Regions from separate parts of the Lentzea sp. NPDC060358 genome, predicted to be linked through region 1. Evidence: riboswitches for the same ligand, from Rfam matches in the RefSeq annotation. Region 1 holds a riboswitch; the other holds the start of a gene.

Region 1 (4,851 bases):
CCACTCGATCCCCCGCTGGCCCTTCTGCCCGGCGTCCATCGGGTGCTTGACCTTCGTCATCTCCACCACGAGGTCGGCCGCGTCGGCCAGCCGCTGCGGCGCGTACCGGCCCGTGATGACGACGTGCTGGTGGCCGGGGCGGTTCGTCAGCACGTCGACGACCTCGTCCACGTCGATCCAGCCCCAGTGCAGCGGGTAGGTGAACTCGTCGAGCACGTAGAGGCCGTGGCGCTCCGACCGGATGCGCCGGGCGATCTCCGCCCAGCCCTCGCGGGCGGCCGAGGCGTGGTCGTCCTCGGTGCCCTGCTTGCGGGTCCAGGACCAGCCCTCGCCCATCTTGTGCCACTCGACGGCGCCGCCCTCGCCGGTCTCGTCGTGCAGCCGGCCGAGCGCCTTGAACGCGGACTCCTCGCCCACCTTCCACTTGGCGGACTTCACGAACTGGAACACGCCGATGTCCCAGCCCTGGTTCCAGCCGCGCAGCGCGAGGCCGAACGCCGAGGTCGACTTCCCCTTCATCTCGCCGGTGTGCAGCATCAGCAGCGGCCGGTTGCGGCGCTGGCGGGTGGTCAGGCCGTCCTTCGGGACCTCGACCGGTTGTCCTTGCGGCATCGGGTTCTCCTCACGCTGCCCGGACGACGCCGGCGAGGTGGTCGGCGCTGAGCTGGTCGAGCCGGACGCAGGTGCCCCGCAGGGCCTCGGCGATCTTCTGGGCGAGGCCGAGCCGGACGTGGCCCTGCTCGCAGTCCACGACCACGACGGCGGTCTGCTCGAGCAGGCCGGCGGCCTTGAGCGCGTCCTTCGACGGATCGCCGCCCAGTCCCGACGAGGTGGCGCGGCCGTCGGTCAGCAGCACCACCAGCGGGCGCTTGCGCGGGTCGCGGAGCCGTTCGACCTCCAGCACCCGGTGGGCCTTGAGCAGGCCGTCCGCCAGCGGGGTGCGGCCGCCCGTGCGCATCTTCCTCAAGCGCGTGGCCGCGGCGTCGACGGACGTGGTCGGCGGGAGCGCGACCTCGGCCTGGCTGCCGCGGAACGTGACGACACCGACCTTGTCGCGGCGCTGGTAGGCGTCGCGCAGCAACGAGACCACGGCGCCGCTGACGGCCGACATCCGCTTCTGCGCCGCCATCGAGCCCGAGGCGTCGACGACGAACAGGACGAGGTTGGACTCCTTGCCCTCCCGGACCGCCTTGCGCAGGTCGGCGCCGGTCAGCAGCAGCCCGGGACCGCTGCGGCCGCGCGCGGCCTGGTGCGGTGCGGCGGTCGCGAGGGTGTCGACGAGGTGCAGCCCGCCGCCGTCCACCGTGGACGAACGGACGACCCGGCCGGTGCGGGCACGGGCCCGGGACCGCTTGCCGGGCGCGCCCTCGCCGACCCCGGGCACCTCCAGCACCCGCGCCTTGAACGCGGGCGCGGGTTCCGGTGCCGGGCGGTCGTTCGGCGCGTTCCCGTTGCGCTGCGGCCGGTCCTGGGGAGCGTCCTGCGGTTCGGGCAGCTCACCGCCGCCGGGGCCGTCGTCGTCGGGACCGTCGTCCGGGTCCCCCGCGTGCTCGGCGGCCTCGCGCATGGCGTCCTCGAGCTGCTGCTCCTCGATGCCGGGCTCGTCGAACGGGTCGCGGCGGCGCCGGTGCGGCAGGGCGAGCCGGACCGCGGCCTCGACGTCGGACTCCTCGACCTCCGCGGCACCGCGCCACGCCGCGTGGGCGGTGGCGGCACGGGCGACCACGAGGTCCGCGCGCATGCCGTCGACCTCGAAGGCGGCGCAGACGGCGGCGATCCGGCGCAGCTCACCGTCCGGGAGGGACACCTCCGGCAGCTTCTCCTTGGCCTCGGCGATGCGCTGCCGCAGCGCCGCGTCCTCGGCCTCCCACCGCGCGGCGAACGCGACGGGGTCGGCCTCGTAGGCGAGCCGGCGCCGGATGACCTCGGTGCGCACGGCCACGTCCCGCGCGGCCTTCACCGACACCGTGAGCCCGAACCGGTCGAGCAGCTGCGGCCGCAGCTCCCCCTCCTCCGGGTTCATGGTGCCGACCAGCAGGAACTGCGACGGGTGCGAGATCGACACGCCTTCGCGCTCGACGTGCGCGCGGCCCATCGCGGCGGCGTCGAGCAGCAGGTCGACCAGGTGGTCGTGCAGCAGGTTGACCTCGTCGACGTAGAGCACGCCCCGGTGCGCCGCGGCCAGCAGGCCGGGCTGGAACGCCCGCACGCCCTCGGTCAGCGCCTTCTCCAGGTCGAGCGAGCCGACGAGCCGGTCCTCGGTGGCGCCGACCGGCAGCTCGACGAGCTTCGCCGGACGGCGCTCGGCGCCCTCGTGCGGCGCGTCGGGGCAGTCGGCCGACCCCGGGACGCAGCCGAACCGGCAGTGCGCCGAGACGTCCAGCTCCGGCAGCAGCGCGGCGAGGGCGCGCACGATCGTCGACTTCGCGGTCCCCTTCTCACCGCGGACGAGAACGCCGCCGATGCCGGGGTGCACGGCGTTCAGCAGCAGGGCCAGCCGGAGGTCGTCGTGTCCGACGACAGCCGAAAAGGGGAACATGCGCGTGCGGTCCTTCCTCGGGTGTCCACGCCCGTGGCCGGTCGAATAAGAGGGGGACGAGTTCCTGACTCCCGGTTCTTCCGCACCGGTCACAGTCGCGGGACGGCGCCGGATTCCCACCGGCTTCCTCGCGCTCCCCTCACAGCCCCGGCATCGTCGCACCTCGCACCCGTGCGACCAACAGCCAGGTGAGCGACATCGCCCTCAGAGCAGGCTCCGGAACTGCTCCCAGGCCGCCGTGACCTCGTCCGCCGTCCACTCCAGCGCGGGCCCGGCGATCGTGATCTCCGTCTTCGCGAGCGTCCCGGCCGGCCAGAACGACCCGAGGAACTTCCCGCTCAGCTCGGTCAGCCGGGCGGGGTCGCCGGGCAGGTGCAGCGCGAACTGGTGGGTGTGCGGCTCGGGCAGCCCCATCGCGGCCGCCACGACCTTGGCGTGCTCGACGTACGAGCCGAGCTTCGGCAGCACGGTGTCGAGACCGTGCAGGGCGGACAGGGCGGCCGGCCACTGCTGGAACAGCGTGCCGCCGTAGCGGTGCCGCCAGACCCGCGCCTGGTCGACGAAGTCCTGCGAACCCGCGAGTGCGGCACCGGAGATGCCCTCCAGCGACTTGTAGAACGACACGTAGACCGAGTCGAACAGGCCGGCGACCTCCGGCAGCGGCTTGCCCAGGCCGTGCGTGCTCTCCCACAGCCGGGCGCCGTCGAGGTGCACGACCGCGTCCCGTTCGCGCGCGAGGTCCACCAGCGACGTCAGCTCGTCCCAGGTCGGCAGGACGAAGCCGGCCTCGCGGTCGGGCACCTCCAGCAGCAGCGTCCCGTACGGCTCCGGGCAGGTGCCGACGTCGGCGTCGCGGACCTTGACCGGCCGCAGACCGGACAACGCGGTGAGCGCGTCGTCCTCGTGGTGCAGCGGGTGGGCCTGCGGGTGCATCGCGACGATCGGGTTGTGGGTGCGGTCGGCCCAGCACCTGAGCGCGATCTGCTGCGCCATCGTGCCCGTCGGCACGAACAGCGCCGCCTCGGTGCCGAGCAGCTGGGCCACGCGGGCTTCCAGGGCTCCCACCGGGCCGCCGTCGCCGTACCGGTCGGGGTCGACGTCCGGCACCGGGCCGAGCGATTCCAACAGGGTCTTCTTGTGGACACCCGAGAGTTGGCGGTTCATCACCACCGCATCCAACATCAGGTCAACGACTCACGGCCACCGACTTCGGCGCCCGGAACGACAGCAGGTGCAGCCATTCCGGCTCCGGACCAGCGAGTTCCAGCGAAGGCTCGCGAGAGGCCACTGTTCGCAACGTCACGGCCGCCTCCAGCCGGGCCAGGCCCGCCCCGAGGCAGAAGTGCCGCCCGTACCCGAACGCGAGGTGGCGCGGGTCGGTCTCCCTGCCGCTCAACAACAACACGAGCTCCGCACCGGCCGGAACGCGCACACCGGACAGAACGACCTCACGCGCGGTCAACCGGCGCCACGTCACCACGGGCGTCTCGGTCCGCAGCACGTCCTCCACGAACGCCTCGGCCACACCGGGCAACGGCAGTCGCGCCCACACCGCGCGGTCCTGCAACGCGCGGCGCAACGCCGTGGACAGCAGCTGGGTCGTCGTCTCCTGGCCGGCGATCAGCAGGAAGTAGCAGAGACCGGCGGAGTCCTCAGCGGACACACCCGCGTCGGCCAGCGCGCGGAACAGCTCGCCGTCGCGCGCGTGGTAGCGCTTGACCAGCCACTGGTGGAACTCGCCGACGTCGTCGACCAGCTCCAGCTGCCGCTCCGGCGACAGCGAGCCCCAGAAGAACTCCAGCGACCCCGAGCTCCACCGCTTGAGCGTCGGGATGTCGACGTTCTCCAGCCCGAGCAGGTCCATCAGCACGATCGCGGGCAGGTCCCACGCGAGCGAGCGCACGAGATCTGCGCCACCCAGCCGTTCCAGGACCAGGGCGCGGATGCGAGGCTCCGCTGCGGCGACGCGGGCCGGCGTGAAGAACGACGCCACCAGCTTCCGCAGCCGGGCGTGCGACGACGAGCTGTTGTTCGCCAGCGTCGGCGGCAGCGAGAAGCGGGCTCTCACCAGGGCGCGCAACGCGGCGGGCGCGACCGGCGTGACGGCGGTCAGCGCGTTGTCGGGCAGGAACGTGGCCGGGTCCGCCAGCACGGCGCGCACGTCGTCGTGGCCGGACACCACCCAGCGGCCGTCGAGGAACTGCACCGGCGAGGTGAGTTCGGCGCGCGTGAAGGTGAACAGGTCCACGAGCCGCACGCTAGTGGGCGGATGGGAGACTCAGGCGGTGACCGTGAGCACAACCGAGGAAGTG
Region 2 (4,851 bases), on a different contig from region 1:
CGGGACGGGTGTGCGGCGTGTCCATCAGCAGCGCGCCCAGCGTCACGACGGTCGTCACCCCGAGCGCGTCGACGTGGGCCAGCAGTTCGGCGGCGAACTTGCGCCACCTCATGTTCGGCTCGATGCCGTGCACGAGGATCACGTCCGCGGACGAGCCGGGGGGCCTGCACACCGACAGCCGCGTCGTCGGCCAGTCGACCCTCCTGGTGACGCCGTCCACCATGCGCACGGTCGGGCGGCTCACCTGGAAGTCGTAGTAGTCGTCCGGGTCGATCTCGGCGAGCGGGGTGGCGTCCCAGGTGAGTTGGAGGTGCTCGATCGCGGTGCTGGCGGCGTCGCCGGCGTCGTTCCACCCTTCGAACGCGCACACCATGATCGGGCTCGTGAGCGGCTGGCGCGGGTTCTGGGGTGCCGGGGATTCCTGGGACGGATCGTTCACGGCGCCAGACTACGGCCTCCCCCCGGCAACTCATCGCAGGCTTGGCCCATGCGCGACCGGGGAACGCCGCCGTGGCGGGACGCGCTGGTCAACCGCGTGACGACCCGCTGTTCGCTCGCTCACCACGCCCGTGAGCCCTCCGGTGGAACGCGTATCGTGAGGCCTGGAAGTCTCCGGACCGGAGGCCGGCTCGCCGACGCGCCGGCCGGGCATGGGCACGAGCGGGTCCGCGAGGACTCCACCCCTGCCAGTCCACCGACGCCTTCGTGGCGCACTCCCGGAGGCGAAGTACTTCGATGTCTGACTTGCAGGCCGTGCTGTGGGACATGGACGGCACGCTGCTCGACTCCGAGAAGCTGTGGGACATCCCGCTCTACGAGTACGCCGAGAAGCTCGGCGGCACGCTGTCGCTCGAGACCCGCGAGAGCATGGTCGGGACCAACGTGCCCACGACGATGCGCCTGCTCTTCGCCGACGTCGGCGTCGAGCCGACCGACGCCGACCTCGTGGACGGCGCCGCGTGGATCTCGCGCCGCACCGAGGAGGTCTTCCGCGCCGGCCTGCCGTGGCGGCCGGGTGCCCGGGAGGCGTTGCGCGCCGTGCGGTCGTCCGGTGTGCCGATGGCGCTGGTGACCTCGACCGAGCGCGCGCTGACCGAGGTCGCGCTGGACACGATCGGCCGCGACCTGTTCGACGTGACGGTGTGCGGCGACGAGGTGGACGGGCTGAACAAGCCGCTGCCGGAGCCGTACCTGAAGGCGGCGCGGCTGCTCGGCGTGGATCCGGTGCAGTGCGTGGCGGTCGAGGACTCGCCGACTGGTGTCGCCGCGGCCGTGGCCGCCGGGTGCACCGTGCTGGTCGTGCCCTGTGACGTCGAGGTGCCGGCGGGGGAGCGGCGGGTGTTCCGCGACTCCCTCACCGGCGTCGACCTCGACGTGCTGAAGGCGCTCTAGACCGTCGTCGAAGCGGTCACGCGTTCGGCCTTGGCGCCGCGCGTGGCCGGGTCGACCAGCAGGCCGAACACCACGCCGATGCCGACGTAGAGCGTGGCGAGCTGGGCGAGCGAGCTGAGGCGGAACTGCCACAGCACCGCCACCGGCATGTCCGCCGGGATCGTGTCCGGCGGCGCGGGGAACGCCAGCAGCACCACCGCGACGGCCGCGACCACCGCGAGGAGCACGCCGGTGACGCGCACCGGCTGCGACTGCGCGCGCAGCTGCTCGGCGAGCCAGCTCGCGCCCCACACGATCGCGAGACCCGCGACCACCACGCCCAGGTACAGCGCGGTCCGGTAGTTCACGGTGTCCGGGTCGCCCACGGCGGGCGGGTTGGCCGGGTACTTGAGCCACGGCAGCAGTGCCACCGCGCCGAACACCGCGGCGCCGAACGCGAGGCTGCGGCTGAACGGCGTGCGGTCGGCGAACCAGCGCTTCGACAGCGCGTAGGCCGTGGCGAACACCAGGCCGATCGCGATGCCGACGATCACCACGCCGAGCATGCCGCCCGCGATCTGGGCGCCGCGGCTGACCAGCTCTTCCTCGCCGTGCGAGTGCGCGTGGCCGTCACCGGCGGGTTCCCGTGCTTCCTCGACCGCCAGGGCGGCGCGGATCGGGATCTCGGTGACCAGGAGCTGCACGAGCGCGGAGGCGGCACCGGCGATGCCGCCGGCCGCGATGCCGCGCAGTGCGATGGACTTGTACGTCGTCGTCATCTGCGTGGTCGGCGGATCAGTGGCAGGGGACGCCGAGGGCGTGGCGGCCGTCGTGGAAGAACTCGTGCAGCAACTCGGAACCCGCGCCGAGCGCGAGGCCGTTCTCCTGGAGGACCAGGTACGTGACGATCAGGCCGAGCAGTGAGACGGCGAAGGCCCACTTGGGCACGCGGACGGCGGACAGACTTGCTGCGGGGCTCGTCATGACGGGCTCCTCCATACCTCGTGGAAGGTCAACTCTCCTTGCGGCGCCGCAGCCGGTCTCCTGACTCCCGGATCACCGCTCACCCCGCGTCTTCCCAGTCCCGGCGGGGACCAGTGACGTGCTCGGCGGGGGTTGCTTCCCGGTCACAGTGGCGAGGACCGCGCCGGATTCACACCGGCTTCCCGTCACTGCGGCGCGTGCACCGTAAGTTGACCGGCCCGCCGAGCACAACCGGCCATAAGAGTTGTTGCGCACCTCACTTCACGAGTGGACAGTCACCACACTTCCCACCTGCGGCGACGCGGTAGTAGAGGCAGCAGCTCCTGCGCCGGAACGCGACCTCTCCGGGGATGGAGAAGAACTCGCCGGCTTGCTCGAACGGCGGAGCGCTCATCAGCCGCGCGCCGCGCAGTTCCGCTTCCTCGGCCGTGAGCATGCGTGCGCGCACGACCATCTTCAGCGCGCCCGCGATGTTCGACATGGCGTTGCCCCACAACAATCCCCGTGCCACCGGCGCGACGTCCTGGATCGCCTCCACGACGGGCTCGAGCGCCGCCGCGGCGGGCGGGCCCAGCCGCGGTGCGTCGATGCGCACGCTCAGGCCGCCGGCCGGGTCGTGGCGCCACCACAGGTTCTCCGGCCGCACGTCGATCGGCAGGTCCGCGGCCGTGAGGGGGCTGAGCAGCCGCGCGGTGTAGCCGAGGAAGAACAGGCTCGCCGCGACGCGTGGTTCCTCCGCTTCGTACCGGTTCGCGATGGCCTCGATCGTGTTCTTGAGGGCGGGCCCTTCGAGCAGGTCCGTTCCCGGCAGCCACGACTCGTCCGGGCGGCCGACGTCGAGGGCGAAGAACGGGTTGATCCCGCGCACCCGGCGCAGCGCTGCGAGGACCTCGGCGAACTCAGACACGGAAGTTCACGCTACTGGGTGTCCACGCAGGTCGACTCGCGTCCAGGACGTGGGACGGGGGCGACCGCGGTGTGGACCCGGCCGGGCGAGGTGGGATGATGTCGAGTCGTGAAGACCTTCGACTCCCTGTTCGCCGAACTGACCGAACGAGCCGCCACCAAGCCGGCGGGATCCGGCACCGTCGCAGCGCTCGAGGCCGGCGTCCATGCGCAGGGGAAGAAGGTCCTGGAGGAGGCGGGCGAGGTCTGGATCGCCGCCGAGCACGAGTCCGACGAGAAGCTCGCCGAAGAGATCTCGCAGCTCCTGTACCGCCTCCAGGTCATCATGCTGGGCCGCGGCCTCACCCTCGAAGACGTGTACAAGTACCTCTGAAAGAGACCCCCACATGCTGCGCGTAGCAGTCCCGAACAAGGGCGCGCTCGCCGAACGCGCCTCCGCCATGCTCACCGAGGCCGGCTACCGGCAGCGGCACGAGCCCCGCGACCTGACCGTGCTCGACCCCAACAACGACGTCGAGTTCTTCTTCCTGCGCCCCAAGGACATCGCGATCTACGTGGCGTCCGGCGACCTGGACCTCGGCATCACCGGCCGCGACCTGGCCGCCGACTCGGGCGCCGACGACAACGGCTCCTCGGTCGAGGAGCTGCTCGCCCTGGGCTTCGGCTCGTCGACCTTCCGCTACGCGGGCCCCCGCGGCACCGACTGGAAGGTCTCCGACCTCGAGGGCAAGCGCCTCGCCACCGCGTACCCGCGCCTGGTGGGCCGCGACCTGCGCGAGCGCGGCATCACCGCCCAGGTGATCCGCCTCGACGGCGCCGTCGAGATCTCGATCCAGCTCGGTGTGGCCGACCTGATCGCCGACGTCGTGGGCTCCGGCCGCACGCTCAAGCAGCACGACCTGGTGCCGTTCGGCGACCCGATCTGCGAGTCGGAGGCCGTGCTCGTGCACCGCGCCGGCACCGAGGTGACGGCGGCGAAGAAGCAGCTGACGGCCCGCCTGCAGGGCGTGGTGTTCGCCCAGCAGTACCTGATGCTCGACTACGACTGCCCGCGCTCGATCCTGGACGACGCCGTCGCGCTGACCCCGGGCCTCGAGTCGCCGACCGTCGCGCCCCTGGCCGACGAGAACTGGGTGGCCGTGCGCGCGATGGTGTCGCGCAAGGAGGCGAACCAGGTGATGGACGAGCTGGCCGCCATCGGCGCCAAGGCCGTGCTGGCGTCGGACATCAGGTTCTGCCGCCTGTGATCCTGGAACAGGCCGTCCTGGACGTGGTGCCGGGGCTCTCGGACGAGTTCGAGCAGGCGTTCGGCGAGGCGCGGTCGTTGATCAGCGCCTCGCCGGGCTTCCTGGGCCTGGAGCTGCTGCGGTCGGTGGAGACGCCGTCGCGGTACCTGCTGCTGGTGCGGTGGGAGTCCTTGGAGGCGCACACCGTCGGGTTCCGGCAGGGGCCGTCGTACGAGCGGTGGTCGTCGTTGCTGCACCGGTTCTACTCGCCGTTCCCGGTGGTGGAGCACTACTCGAGTGCCCTGAGCACCTCGTCGTCCGTGGTCTGATCGAAGGTCTCGTACCAGCGGCTCACCGCCTGGAG

What was found. A riboswitch is a leader RNA that binds a small molecule or an ion and turns the genes downstream of it on or off. The one in region 1 is predicted to bind cobalamin.
Region 2: it holds a riboswitch for cobalamin, as region 1 does, so the genes downstream of both, ACFWGZ_RS29040 (CbtB-domain containing protein) here and ACFWGZ_RS15005 (putative cobaltochelatase) in region 1, are expected to answer to the same signal.

Annotation. Positions count from the first base shown of each region.
Region 1 is NZ_JBHXCW010000057.1:17,720-22,570, forward strand. Features, by position in the region: gene ACFWGZ_RS14995 (cobyrinate a,c-diamide synthase) at 1-1, opposite strand, end outside; gene cobO (cob(I)yrinic acid a,c-diamide adenosyltransferase) at 1-612, opposite strand, end outside; gene ACFWGZ_RS15005 (putative cobaltochelatase) at 623-2,539, opposite strand; cobalamin riboswitch at 2,577-2,712, opposite strand; gene ACFWGZ_RS15010 (threonine aldolase family protein) at 2,744-3,664, opposite strand; gene ACFWGZ_RS15015 (hypothetical protein) at 3,726-4,787, opposite strand; gene ACFWGZ_RS15020 (8-amino-7-oxononanoate synthase) at 4,825-4,851, shown strand, end outside.
Region 2 is NZ_JBHXCW010000171.1:8,059-12,909, forward strand. Features, by position in the region: gene ACFWGZ_RS29025 (PAC2 family protein) at 1-439, opposite strand, end outside; gene ACFWGZ_RS29030 (HAD family hydrolase) at 736-1,392, shown strand; gene ACFWGZ_RS29035 (CbtA family protein) at 1,389-2,150, opposite strand; gene ACFWGZ_RS29040 (CbtB-domain containing protein) at 2,167-2,355, opposite strand; cobalamin riboswitch at 2,409-2,541, opposite strand; gene ACFWGZ_RS29045 ((2Fe-2S)-binding protein) at 2,612-3,262, opposite strand; gene ACFWGZ_RS29050 (phosphoribosyl-ATP diphosphatase) at 3,371-3,634, shown strand; gene hisG (ATP phosphoribosyltransferase) at 3,648-4,508, shown strand; gene ACFWGZ_RS29060 (antibiotic biosynthesis monooxygenase family protein) at 4,505-4,816, shown strand; gene ACFWGZ_RS29065 (phosphoribosyltransferase) at 4,777-4,851, opposite strand, start outside.